DNA from 3 places in the Mesorhizobium sp. M0954 genome. Region 1 is predicted to be linked to each of the others. Evidence: predicted binding sites of a transcription regulator. Region 1 holds the regulator's gene; each other region holds the start of a gene.

Evidence for each region. Region 1 encodes LexA, which represses DNA repair genes until DNA is damaged. Its sites were predicted from a motif close to TGTTCNNNNTGTGTTCNG; they were not measured.
Region 2: a site for LexA is predicted at 1,550-1,567, ahead of NKH93_RS10520 (DNA recombination protein RmuC). Genes of this name have one in related genera too.
Region 3: a site for LexA is predicted at 2,564-2,581, ahead of NKH93_RS03725 (DUF3072 domain-containing protein). Genes of this name have one in related genera too.

What each region holds. Positions count from the first base shown of each region.
Region 1 covers NZ_JAMYNR010000012.1:185,855-190,035, forward strand. Annotated here, with positions in the region: gene NKH93_RS18620 (ComEC/Rec2 family competence protein) at 1-1,435, shown strand, start outside; gene lexA (transcriptional repressor LexA) at 1,429-2,163, opposite strand; gene kynU (kynureninase) at 2,611-3,858, shown strand; gene NKH93_RS18635 (hormone-sensitive lipase) at 3,954-4,181, shown strand, end outside.
Region 2 covers NZ_JAMYNR010000006.1:149,116-153,296, forward strand. Annotated here, with positions in the region: gene NKH93_RS10505 (GNAT family N-acetyltransferase) at 1-23, opposite strand, end outside; gene fmt (methionyl-tRNA formyltransferase) at 20-949, opposite strand; gene def (peptide deformylase) at 966-1,496, opposite strand; gene NKH93_RS10520 (DNA recombination protein RmuC) at 1,600-2,862, shown strand; gene NKH93_RS10525 (GFA family protein) at 2,902-3,306, opposite strand; gene NKH93_RS10530 (cation diffusion facilitator family transporter) at 3,374-4,181, opposite strand, start outside.
Region 3 covers NZ_JAMYNR010000002.1:117,449-121,629, reverse strand. Annotated here, with positions in the region: gene NKH93_RS03735 (hypothetical protein) at 407-1,300, opposite strand; gene NKH93_RS03730 (hypothetical protein) at 1,957-2,082, shown strand; gene NKH93_RS03725 (DUF3072 domain-containing protein) at 2,318-2,527, opposite strand; gene NKH93_RS03720 (helix-turn-helix domain-containing protein) at 2,953-3,201, opposite strand; gene NKH93_RS03715 (cyclic nucleotide-binding domain-containing protein) at 3,208-3,570, opposite strand.

The DNA.
Region 1 (4,181 bases):
GCTGCATATGGCGTTGGTCGCCGGCACCATCATGGCGCTGCTGCGGGGTGCCTTCGCGCTGTTTCCCGATTTCTCATCGCGACGGCCGGTCAAGAAATATGCCGCGGCCGCCGCGCTTTTTTCGATTGCGGCCTACCTCGTCTTTTCCGGCATTGTCGTGGCGGCCGAACGCAGCTTCATCATGCTGGCGGTGATGCTTATCGCCGTGCTGTTCGACCGGGCCGCGCTCACCATGCGCAACCTGGCGATCTCGGCCATCGCGGTCATCCTGGTGTCGCCGCACGAGGTGGTCGGTCCGAGTTTCCAGATGTCCTTCGCCGCGACGGCGGCCCTTGTCGGCGCCTATGCAGGCTGGTCCGATTACCGCGCCGGCAGGGCCACCACGCCGCCGCCGCGGCAGTCGCCGCTACGCTTTGCCACTCGAAAGGTCCTGCTGGGCATGTGCGGTCTGGCGATGACCTCGATCATTGCAGGGAGCGCCACGGCGCTTTTCGCCATATGGCATTTCCAGCGCGTGGCGCCGCTCAGCCTGTTCGCCAATCTGGCCATCATGCCCATCGTGTCACTGGTCGTCATGCCCTTCGCCGTTCTCAGCGCGCTGGCGATGCCGTTCGGTGCGGATGGCCCTTTTCTCTATGTCATGGGCAAGGGGCTGACGGCGATGATCGCCCTGTCCGGGTGGATCTCGGAGCGCTCGCCGATCGATGCGGTCGGGCTGATTTCGCTGAGATCCGTCCTTCTGGTGACGATCGCCCTCGTCATTGCCAGCATGGCGACGACGTGGTTGCGGCTGGCGGCACTTCCTTTTGCGCTCGCCGGCTTGCTGACGACAACGCAGACACGCATACCCGACGTATTGGTCTCGGAGGACGCACGGCTGGTCGCGCTGCCGATCGGCAGCGGTGAACTCGCGGTCAACCGGGCACGCCCGAATGAGTTCACCATCGACAACTGGAAACGCGCGCTCACATCAGAGGCTATCGTCGCGCCGGAAACACCTGGAAAGAACGACCCGCAATTCGACATTGCCGATCCGGCCGACCTACCGCCGGGCATGCCGTTCATTTGCACGGACGGCCTCTGCCTTGCCAGGCATCCATCCGGCGCGATCATCGCGCAAGCCAAGGACCGCGATACTGCGCGGCCAGCCTGCGCCTTTGCCAGCTTGATCGTCATCGACGACGCCACCGCCCATAACCCCTGCTACTACGACCGGCTGGTCCTCGTCGTCACCAAACGGCAACTGGCGCGCGCGGGAAGTGCCGCCGTCTATTTCGATCCACAAGCGGCAACACGCGCCGAGATCCGCTTCGCCGTCGAAAAATCATACCGGCCCTGGCACGTGCAGCGGAAATTTTCACGCGCGGCACGGGGCCTGCCGCCATACCGCCGGGCCGACAACCCCAAAGCCGGCGCCAAGGGCGGAGCTCAGTAGCGGCGGATCAGTCCGACGAGCTTGCCCTGCACCTTGACCCTGTCTGGTCCGAAGATGCGCGTCTCGTAGGCCGGATTGGCGGCTTCCAGGGCGATCGAGGCGCCCTTGCGGCGGAACCGCTTCAGCGTCGCTTCCTCCTCGTCGACCAGTGCCACCACGATCTCACCGGGGCTCGCCGTATCGGCATTGCGGATGATCACCGTGTCGCCGTCGAAAATGCCGGCCTCGATCATCGAATCGCCTTTGACCTCAAGCGCATAATGCTCGCCGCCCATGATCATATCCGGCGGCACCGAAATCGAATGCGTCTGGTGCTGGATGGCGTCGATCGGCACACCGGCAGCGATGCGGCCCATCACCGGGATCGAAACGGCGGCGACGACATCGTCGTCATTTCCGGCTGCGGGCACGCGCGACGATGTCGGCTTGCCTTGCCGAGGGGCGCCTTGCCCAAGACTGCCCTGGATGACACTCGGCGAGAACTTGCGTGCCGCATTGAGGCCGGGGGCGATCGAGTCAGGCAGGCGTAGCACCTCCAGCGCACGGGCCCGGTTGGGCAAACGGCGAATGAAGCCGCGCTCCTCCAGCGCCGTAATCAGCCGGTGGATTCCGGATTTGGAAGCCAGGTCGAGCGCTTCCTTCATCTCGTCGAATGAAGGCGGGATACCGCTTTCCTTCAACCTTTCGTGGATGAACATAAGCAGTTCGTGTTGTTTGCGTGTCAGCATAGCGACCCCCAACAGAATCAGAAAAACAAACCCAGAACAAACACTATCTGTTCCAGTTGTGTTCCGCAACTGTTTAAAGTTTAATGAATGCGTTAAGGCTCGGGAAACAAACGACGTCCCCTACCGGCGTACCGCATTTTCACCGCCGCGAGCCTCATCGCCTTGATTCTGCTTTCGTTTGCGCCCTTCTGGCCTCCTAGAAGGCGGCGCTGGCATCGGCCGTCGGTCGGTAAAAGGCACGGAATTGAACCCTTATCGACTGTGCGGTTTGGTCGATGCACCGTGAACGAAACGAACTCAAAACGCCAACCTCGGGTTAAGTCCCAGTTTCCACCGCCTGGTCAGGCTGCTTCTCGCCGGTGGAGCCTTGCTGCGCGCAACCAGGTAATGGAAGAACAGTCGATGCGTGTCCGGCGTTGCGTTGGATCTTGGGGGAGCAGACAAATCATGACAGGAATTCCCGATCTCGTGGCCATAAAGGCGATGGATGCCGCGGATCCGCTGCGCGCGATGCGCGACCGCTTTGTGTTGCCGCAAGGAGTGATCTATCTCGACGGCAATTCGCTAGGAGCTGCTTCACGTACCGCTTTCGATGAACTGCACAAGGCCGCGACCGAAGAATGGTCGCATGATCTCATCCGCGCATGGAACACGGCCGGCTGGTTCAACATGCCGCTTGAACTTGGCGACCAGCTCGGGCGCCTGATCGGTGCCGCGGCCGGCCAGACAGTGGTCTGCGACACGACATCGGTCAACATCTACAAGCTGCTGCACGCCGCCATGGCCATGCGACCGGAGCGGCAGGTCATCGTCGCCGAGGGCGATAGTTTTCCGACGGACCTCTACATGGCCGAGGGTGTGGTTTCGACGCGAAAAGATACGCTGCTGCGCCTCTCGGGGGTCGACGCGCCGACCATCGAAGATCTGATCGACGAACGCACCGCCGTGGTGCTGGTCAACCACGTCAACTATAAGTCGGGCGAACTGCGCGACATGCCGGCGCTGACGCGCAGGGCTCAGGAAGCCGGGGCGATGATCGTCTGGGATCTCTGCCACACCGCCGGCGCGATGCCAGTCGAGCTCGACAAGGCAAACGCCGATTTTGCCGTTGGCTGCACCTACAAATATCTGAATGGCGGCCCCGGCGCGCCTGCCTTCATCTATGCGGCTGAGCGGCATCTTTCCGACATCCAGCAGCCGCTCACCGGCTGGTGGGGCCATGCACGGCCCTTCGCCTTCGAGCCAGGCTATGCGGCCGGCACCGGCATCCGCCGGTTTCTGTGCGGCACGCAGCCGGTCCTGTCGATGCGCACGCTGAAGGGCGCGCTCGACATCTGGAACGATGTCGACATGACGGCGGTGCGCAAGAAGAGCATCGCGCTGGCGGATCTGTTCATCGAGCTTGTCGAGGCAAAGTGCGGCACTTACGGGCTCACGCTCGAAAGCACGCGCGATGGGGAAAAACGCGGCAGCCAGATTTCATTCATGCATGAGCATGGCTACCAGGTCATGCGCGCGCTGATCGAACGTGGCGTGATCGGCGATTTTGGCGCGCCATCGACCATGCGCTTCGGCTTCACCCCGCTCTATGTTGGCTATGCCGATGTCTGGCAGGCCGTCAAAGTGCTTGAGGACATCCTGCACACCAGTGCGTGGAAGGATGCGCGCTTCGCCATCAAAGCAGCTGTCACTTGAGATTGATGCGAGAGCTGGAATCGTGAGGCTGGCGACGACGCGCCGCGCGATGCTTACGGCTACGCTGCAAGGCCATATGCCAGGGAGGGCGCAGGGTGTTCGAACGTCACATTGCAGATTGGGACAACGCCTATGCCAACGGCGCCAACATAGCCGGCAGCGATCGCTGGCCGGCGGCCTGGATCGAGCCCGCGCGGATTTTCCGCGACGTGCTTTCGACCGAGGGCAGGGCGCGGCTGGACATGGCCTATGGCGACAACCCACGCAACCGGCTCGATCTTTTCCTGCCTCCCATCAAGCCCAAGGGACTCGTGGTGTTCGTC
Region 2 (4,181 bases), on a different contig from region 1:
GCGCGTATGGACATCATGCTCATGACAATTTCATTCCTTTTTCGAGCTTGGCCCCGCGCAGAAACTCCTGCGCGGCAATGGGCCTTGCGCCCGCACGTTGAACTTCGACCGGCCTGATCGCGCCTGACCCGCAGGCGACCGTCAGCCGGTCATCGAGAATTCCTCCCGGTTCGCCGGCGCCTTGCGAGAGCGTCGAGCGAAGCAGTTTCAGCCGTTCCACGCGGCCGCCGATTTCGGCCTCGCACCATGCACCGGGAAAGGGCGACAGGCCGCGAATCTGGTTGTGCACGTCGCCGGCAGGTCGCAGCCAGTCTATGCGAGTCTCCAATTTATCGATTTTCTTGGCGTAGGTCACCCCCACCTCCGCCTGTGTGGTAAATGTCAGCGTATTCCGCTCCAGCCGTTCGAGCGCTTGCACTATGAGCGAAGCACCCAAGACCATCAGCCGATCGTGCAGATCGCCGGCCGTCATGTCGGGTCCAATGGGACATTTTTCAACCATTGCCACAGGGCCGGTGTCGAGGCCTTCCTCCATCCGCATCACCATCATGCCCGTTTCGGTATCGCCGGCCATGATGGCGCGCTGGATAGGGGCAGCGCCGCGCCAGCGCGGCAGCAGCGATGCATGGCCGTTGAGGCAACCGAGCCGCGGCGCCTCGAGAACGGGTTTGGGCAGAAGCAGCCCGTAGGCGACCACCACGGCGACGTCGGCACGCAACGCGCGGAACGCCTCCTGCTCCGCCTCGCCCTTCAGCGACACCGGCGACCGCACCTCGATGCCAAGCCGCTCCGCCTCGCGCTGCACCGGCGACGGCGTCAGTTCGAGCCCGCGCCGGCCGCCGGCGCGCGGCGGCTGCGTGTAGACGGCTGCCAACTCGTGCCCGGCCCCGGCAATCGCCCGCAGCGTCGGCACGGAGAATTCGGGCGTACCCATGAAGATGACACGCAGGGGCATTCGTCGACGCCTACCCCACCATCTTGCCCGGCGCCTTGTCCCTGGCGAGCTTCTTGAATTTCTTGACCACCATGTCGCGCTTCAGCTTGGAGATGTAATCGATGAACAGCACGCCGTTGAGGTGGTCGATTTCATGCTGCAGGCAGGTCGCCATCAGCCCCTCGGCCTCGATCTCCTGCAGCTTGCCATCGCGATCGAGATATTTCACCCGCACCGCGGCGGGGCGCTCGACTTCCGCATAGTAATCGGGGATCGACAGGCAGCCTTCCTCATAGACCGAACGCTGGTCGGAGCTTTCAAGGATTTCGGGATTGATGAAGACGTGCGGCGCCGGCGTCTCGTCCTCCTTGGCGAGGTCGATCACCAGCATGCGCAAGGGTTCGCCGACCTGGATCGCTGCGAGGCCGATGCCGGGTGCGTCATACATGGTGTCCAGCATGTCGCCGGCCAGTTTGCGCAGATCGCCGTCGACACGCTCGACCGGTTTTGAAACCTGGCGCAGGACGGGATCGGGGAGGATGATAAGCGGCTTGATCGACATGGTGTCTCACCTAAGACCTCGCAGGAAAAGCGTCAACCGGGGCGCCTTCGGGTCGTTCACGTTTTGATCTGCGCCGGCAGACCGAATCATCTATGCTGTCGACATGAACGATCTGGCCACCATCCTGTCCGAACCTGTCGCCCGCCTCGGCGCCACCACGATCACGCTCGGCCATGCCCTGGGTTTCGGCGCAATGCTGTTCCTCGGCCTGTTCGTGGCGCTCATCGTTGCGCTCTGGCGATCGGCCAAGGCGCGTGCAGTGGCGGCTGCCGAAGCCGCCGACCACGCCCGCGACGCCGAGGCGCGGATGGCCGGCATTCTGCAATCCCAAGCGGAAATGCAGGGCCGCATGGGCGCCATCGCCGAAGTGTTCGGGGCGCGCCAGGCCGAACTCACCCAGTCGATCGGCCAGCGCCTCGATGCCATGACCGGCCGCCTGGGCCAGACCATGACCGAGCAGACGAGATCGACGCATGAGAGCCTCGCCAAGCTGCAGGAACGGCTGGCGGTCATCGATATCGCGCAAGGCAACATCCAGTCGCTGGCCGGCCAGGTCGTGCAATTGCAGGCGATCCTTTCCAACAAGCAGACGCGCGGCGCCTTCGGCCAGTCGCGTATGGAAGCCATCGTCGCCGACGGATTGCCGCACGGCGCCTATGAATTCCAGGCGACCTTGTCGAATGGCAGCCGGCCCGACTGCCTGGTGAAGATGCCGAACGGCGCACCGTCGCTTGCCATCGATGCAAAGTTTCCGCTCGAGGCCTGGAATGCCATCCGGGCCGCCGAAGGCGCCGAACTGCAGAAGACCGCCGCACAGGCTTTCCGCCGCGACATCGAGGTGCATGTCCGCGATATTTCCGAAAAATACCTGATCCAGGGCGAGACGCAGGACACCGCCTTCATGTTCGTGCCTTCGGAATCGGTGTTCGCCGAAATCCACGAGAATTTCGAGGCCGTTGTCCAGAAGGCGCATCGCTCACGGATCGTCATCGTCTCGCCATCGCTTTTGATGCTGTCGATCCAGGTCATCCAGGCGATCCTCAAGGATGCGCGCATGCGCGAACAGGCACACCTGATCCAGGGCGAGGTTATCCGGCTGATGGAAGACGTCTCCCGGCTAGACGAGCGGGTGCGCAAATTGCAGACGCATTTCGGCCAATCGGCCAAGGACATCGAGGACATCCTGGTCTCGACATCGAAGGTGACCAGGCGCGGACAAAAGATCGAGGCGCTGGAGTTTGGCGTGCAGCCGGCGGAGGACACCGCTGGTTCGAATGGCAGCGGAGCAAAAGCGGAAAGCAGCCCGCGCGTCGCCGATTCGAAAACCGGGCAGTTGAGGCTAAGGGTCGTCGAAGGCGACGATTGAGAGCTGCGCCGGAACCGGAGGCTTCGCCCCGGTCTGGCGCTACTGCTCCTCGATGATGGTTGTGCCTTCGAATTCCGGCAGCCAATGCAGCGCCGAGCGGTGCCAGATCTGCTTTCTTGGCACCAGTTGCTCGCGCTGCCGTGCCGTGCCGACCCTGATACCGTAAACCTTCGGTCCCTCGCCCGCCGACGTGGCGTAGAGATGCGAGCCGCACTCACCGCAAAATGCCTGGGCACGCTTGGCGCCGCTCGAACCGGTCTTGATGTAGATCTTCGGCGCGCCATTGGTGATCCTGTAATTGTCCTCGGACGCCGGCACGGTGACGCGAAAGGCCGTTCCGGTTAGCTTCTGACAATCGATGCAGTGACAAATGGTGGTCTTTTCCGGATCGACTTCGGCCTCGTAAGTGATAGCGCCACAATGACACGCGCCGTCGATTTTCATCTTCGTTCCTCCTGGAGCTTTTGCCTGCAATCATAACCGGGACTGCCCGATGGCGCAGCCATTTTCCTCAGGCCGGTTCCCCTCCGGACGCCGCCAGGGCCTTGCTCCGGCGTTCCCAGGTGCCGGTGGTCTGCGGCTTGACGAAGAGCCGCGTCACCTCCGGCATCTCCGCCTTCAGCCGCGTCTCGAGGCGCTCGACACAGGTCTCTATCTCCGGCGCCGACAAATGATCCTCGAACTCGATGCTCAAAGCGGCGACGATCTCCTGCGGACCCATATGCAGCGTCAGCACGCCATTTGCCCGTTGCACCGCCGGGTCCTGCTGGATGACGGCCAGCACCTCTGTTTGCACCTCGGGCGAGGCCGGCTCGCCGAGCAGCAGGCTCTTGCTTTCGCGTGCCAGGAAGATCGCGGTCGCGCCCAGGATGAGCGCGATGCCGATCGACGCGGCGCCGTCGAGCTTCGGCATGTCCAGCAATTCCGCCGCCAATATGCCGGCGAAGGCGACAACGAGGCCGAGAAGTGCCGCGCTGTCCTCGAAGAGTACGGTGTAGACACTCGGATCCTTGCTGAGCTGCACCGCCTCAAGCCAGCCGTGGCTGCCTTTTTGGTGGCGGAATTCCTTCAGCGCCACCAGCCAAGAGGTGCCTTCGAAGAGGAAGGAAAGGCCAAGGACAGCGTAGTTCACCTTGGCGTTGGCGATCGGCTCCGGCGCCATGATGTGCATCACGCCTTCGTAGAACGATATGCCGGCGCCCAGTGCAAAGACAAGGAGCGCGACGATGAAGCTCCAGAAGTACAGCTCGCGGCCATGGCCGAGCGGATGCGTGCGGTCGGCCGGGCGCGCGGCACGGTGCATGCCGTAAAGCAGCAGG
Region 3 (4,181 bases), on a different contig from region 1:
CGGAAATGAATCTTTCGCGTTCAGGTACATCGTTCTGGCAAATTCGAGGAACGCCACGCCGGAAGCAGGAATCGTGTGCTGTCCCCAAGCTCCCTCGGAAGGCAAGTTGACCACCCGCCCACCGTTAGTCTAGGTCCGGCCGGTGCGTTCCAAACGTCATAGAAGCCGGTCGATGGCTTTACTGCCACGCGGGTTATTGGAGCCGGATCATCGATGCTGGTGTCGTGCGCCTACGCGCACGTCAAGTCGGTTTCATGCATGGGAACTTCAAGGCCAGCGACCTCATCATCGAGCAATGTTCAGCCAAGCCGTATGTTGTTCGCAATCGTTGCACATGGAAGGCTCCGATCGGGGTGACATCTCAACACTAGGGCAACCGGACAGACGGTGGAAAACGGCCCCAGCTTCAAAAGCTAGAACAATGCCATAAGCCTTGTGCCCTTCTTCGCGCCAGGCTTCGAGCTATTTGGCGAGCTATCCTGAGTTCGGCCAGCGTTGGTTGCCACCAGCCTCGCTGCCGTTCTGGTAATCCGGCAGCACGCGGAGCGGGCCATGTTCTAATCAATTCAGCCAACGTCGCCGGACGCCATCGGCCCCAGACGTGGTCGACGTTCGCCTCGATCAAATGCGGATAGAACGCTGCTATCTGCGAGGCGTCGACGAGTTCACCCGAAATCTCGGTGAAGACCACGATACCGTATTGCTCCGTTGCCACGGCACGGCCAAGCCGGGGTAAATCGTCTGGGGGCAGTGGATAGCGACGTCGCCTGCGTTCGGCATACCGCAATCTGGCGGCTTTATATTCCTCGGAGTCTTTGGACGCTTCTCGTCGCCGTTTCCTCTCCTCCGGTTCTGCGCGGCCTGCGGCCCTTTCGATGCTTGGCCAATGGCGCTTCAACTCCTCGTACGAGCGGAAAGGCACTCTCCAGGCCCGCAGTTCGTCGTCCCAGCTCGCCCATGGAACGGCTCGCAGTTCCTCAAGAACCGTCCGCGAATAAGGCGTGCGAATGCGCAGGTCGTCCGCGACTTCCAGATACCGGCTCGACAGGGGATCGAAGGCGAAGGCATCCCGTCCCTTGCTGTCATCATGTGCTGCTCGCAAATCCGCCTCTTGCGCAAGCCAGCGCTGGATCCGCCGCTCTGCAGTCTTTCCTGGCACGAACCAGGTTCTGCGCTCGTCACTCCACCTGGCGCGCGGGAATGTCTGTCGAAACCGCTCAACCGCCGCACGATCGTACGGAAAGCGCGCTTCGGCACCAGGAGCTGTCTGCGGTGCAGCAGGGGCGTCGGATTTTTCCATCAGATTGCGAAGCACAGCATGCGCGCAAACAACGCGGTGCAGCTCATTTGGGTCCAAGAACATCAGAAGGCATAGTTAGACCTGCAAGAGGAAGCCGACGAGGCGATCGGTGAAGGCGTCCCGCCTCACATATGCCGCTACGGTTGACCAGGATCCGCGCAACCTCCAACGTGAGAACTTCACGTTTGTGCTCCGATTGGCACCGGGTCCTGACAGCATCGTGCTTTCGGTTGTTCTGTGGTCCTCGACCGATAGCAGGACGGCGAGCCCGCGTCGCCGGAGGATAAGAACGACGCGGGCCGATCGGAGATATCCGATCTGGCAGCAAAGATATGAGGGAAAGAGTTTGCTGCGTGGGCAGAACTTTTCCTGCGCGCCGGTGTTCCATCGCGTGAGGAAAAAGGCCCGCCGCACAGGTTGATGCGGCGGGTCGATCAAACGCTGTTGCACCGAGCGGGGGCTCGGGGTCGGACATGCCCGGTGCGCGCGGACCACGCGAACTTTAGATGCACCAGCTGCGATGCGTCCACCAACCGACGGTTGGAGTTTCATTCCGAGAACGGTCTCACAGTGCGAAGCGGGCAAGTAGTTTATCGGGAACCCAGCCTTGGCACAGCACGTTGCTCAGTCGCTGACCTTCGCAAAGGATGCATACAATGGCGAAAGACATATCTCGCGAGGAAGAGCAACGCGGCACCGAAAAAGTTTTCTTCTGGGGCGCTGCAATGGCCCTTGTCCTGTTTGTGTCTTTGGTGACCATCGCCCTCGTCGGAAGGGCCTGATCTGTTTCGACAGCAGGATTGGATCGGCGGGTGCGAGGTCTCGGTGGGTTTTGGGGCGAATGCCGGGCTGTTGTACCCTATGAGCCGCTCCCATCCGCCGTTTGTCGTCTCGATCGCCGGTCGAGCCACAATGCACTGAATTCAGAAGATTCATTGCGGGTCACCTGCAGCAAAACTGTCCCAATCCAATCCGATCGGCTGTCCTTTGCTAGAGACGAAAAGCCACGGGCGGACGCTACAGGCCTAACTTTTCCCGGAGTGCACCAATGCGTTTGGAAGCTTCCGCCTTGCTAAGGCCGTCGGCATAGCCGTCAGGGTCGTCGGCCTGTTCGGCCAGAGTTTTCAGATATGAGGCTTGTGCGGGAGTCATTGGGTCATCTCCGCTGACCCAATCTTCCGGGTCTCTTGCCGATGCCTCGATTTTTGGGTTGTGCCGGTCGCCCATAGTCAATCTCCCTTGACTGATCAGCACAATGAGAAACGATCATGATTTGTTCCGCCACATTTGGTAGGCTTTCTCAGATCGTTTGCAGGGCTGCTCGTCACCGACCTGGTCAGTGTGTGGGATCGGTCGGAGTAACGTCGACGCTGGCCGGGACCCGGACAACAAGTCGACTGCGGCTGGATGGTGGTTCCCGCGCCGGACTGGCAGCCATATCCTGCTCTGGTCGCCAACGGCGCTGACAGAGCCTTCGGTCTCAACATATCAATTCTTTGCGGGAAGGGAGAGACTTGGCGTGCCTCACTCAACTGTCGCAACCAGCAGGGGTTGCCCTTCGCGGATCGAGACCCCCCGCCCAGCATTAGCGATGGCCTGCCGCTTTAGGTAGTTTGTCTCATCCCATCGGCGGACTTCCACATTGGCGCGGATTATGGAGATGCCTGCTCGCCGATCAGGCGGGCATATTCCGCCTCCGGCTGGCCATATGAGCTGTTTGCCAAGGTGATGAGACCAGTTCGATCACGGACGATGACCTCGCCACGATTTGACCTGATCAGACCGCGGCCTTCCAGCATTTGAAGTGCCACGGTGACGCCCGGCCGTCGTACACCCAACATGACCGACAGGAATTCATGGGTAATCGGCAGCCGGTCGCCTTCTATGCGGTCGTTGCACATGACCAGCTATCTTGCCAGCCGTTCTTCCAGTTTCAAACGCGCATTGGCGAGGGCGGTATAGCTTGCCTGGATCCACGCGTAGTGCACGTACCGCAGCAGAAAAAGCCGCAGCGTCGGGCTGTCGGAAAGCGCCTTTGTGAATGGCTCGGCGTCCATGCTGGCAACCTCGGCATCCGCTTGAATGTAGCAGTCGTGCGGCGATCGATCGCCGCCCATGATCAGCGCCGAGCCGGTCATGCCCTCGAAACCAATGACTATAACTTCGGCGTCGACCTCCGGCCGGAGTTTCGCCACCATCGAGCCGATCCCCGTCTCAAAGAAGTAGACGGCCTCGATAGCGGCGTTTGCGGTTTCGAGCTGCGTCCTCAATGGCAGAAAGCTGCTGTGAAGGTGAGGGCTGAGCAATTGATGGTGGCCGGAGACATGCGCCGCAGCAGTTCGTTTCTGTATACAGGCTCTGGGCTAGGAATTGGCTGCGGCGCCCGATCGCGGCCTTCTGAAAATGCGAGGCCAATTTTGGAAGTGTTGGGGCTGCTCATGGCTCCCTCCCGAATTGGGGCGGAAGCACGATGCTCGCTCACAGCCGGCGATGCCCTTAATGTTTATCACCGATCAAAGCAGAGTACGCCTTTCAAACCGGCGAGTCCCGAGAATTATCCGTCGGTCGATGCGGCATGTCCACCTCTCCAGGCCTCTGCGCCCCTGTCTCATAGCAGAGGAACAACCGCACTCGCATCCGTTCGGCACCGCCAGAACCCTCGGGCTGAATGTCTCTTCGGTGCCGCAAATGGAGATGTTGCATGGCTCGATCCGTAGAGCACGTTTTCAAAGACCATCTGAGGCTGCGTGCCGCCGGCGATCTCGAGCAGAATCTCAGGCGCAATTATGCCGACGTCGTCCTCTTGGCCGCGAATCCGAATCTGGTGGGCCATGATGCCGCGCGCGTGTCGTCCAAACACCTGCGCGGCCAATTGGGGTCC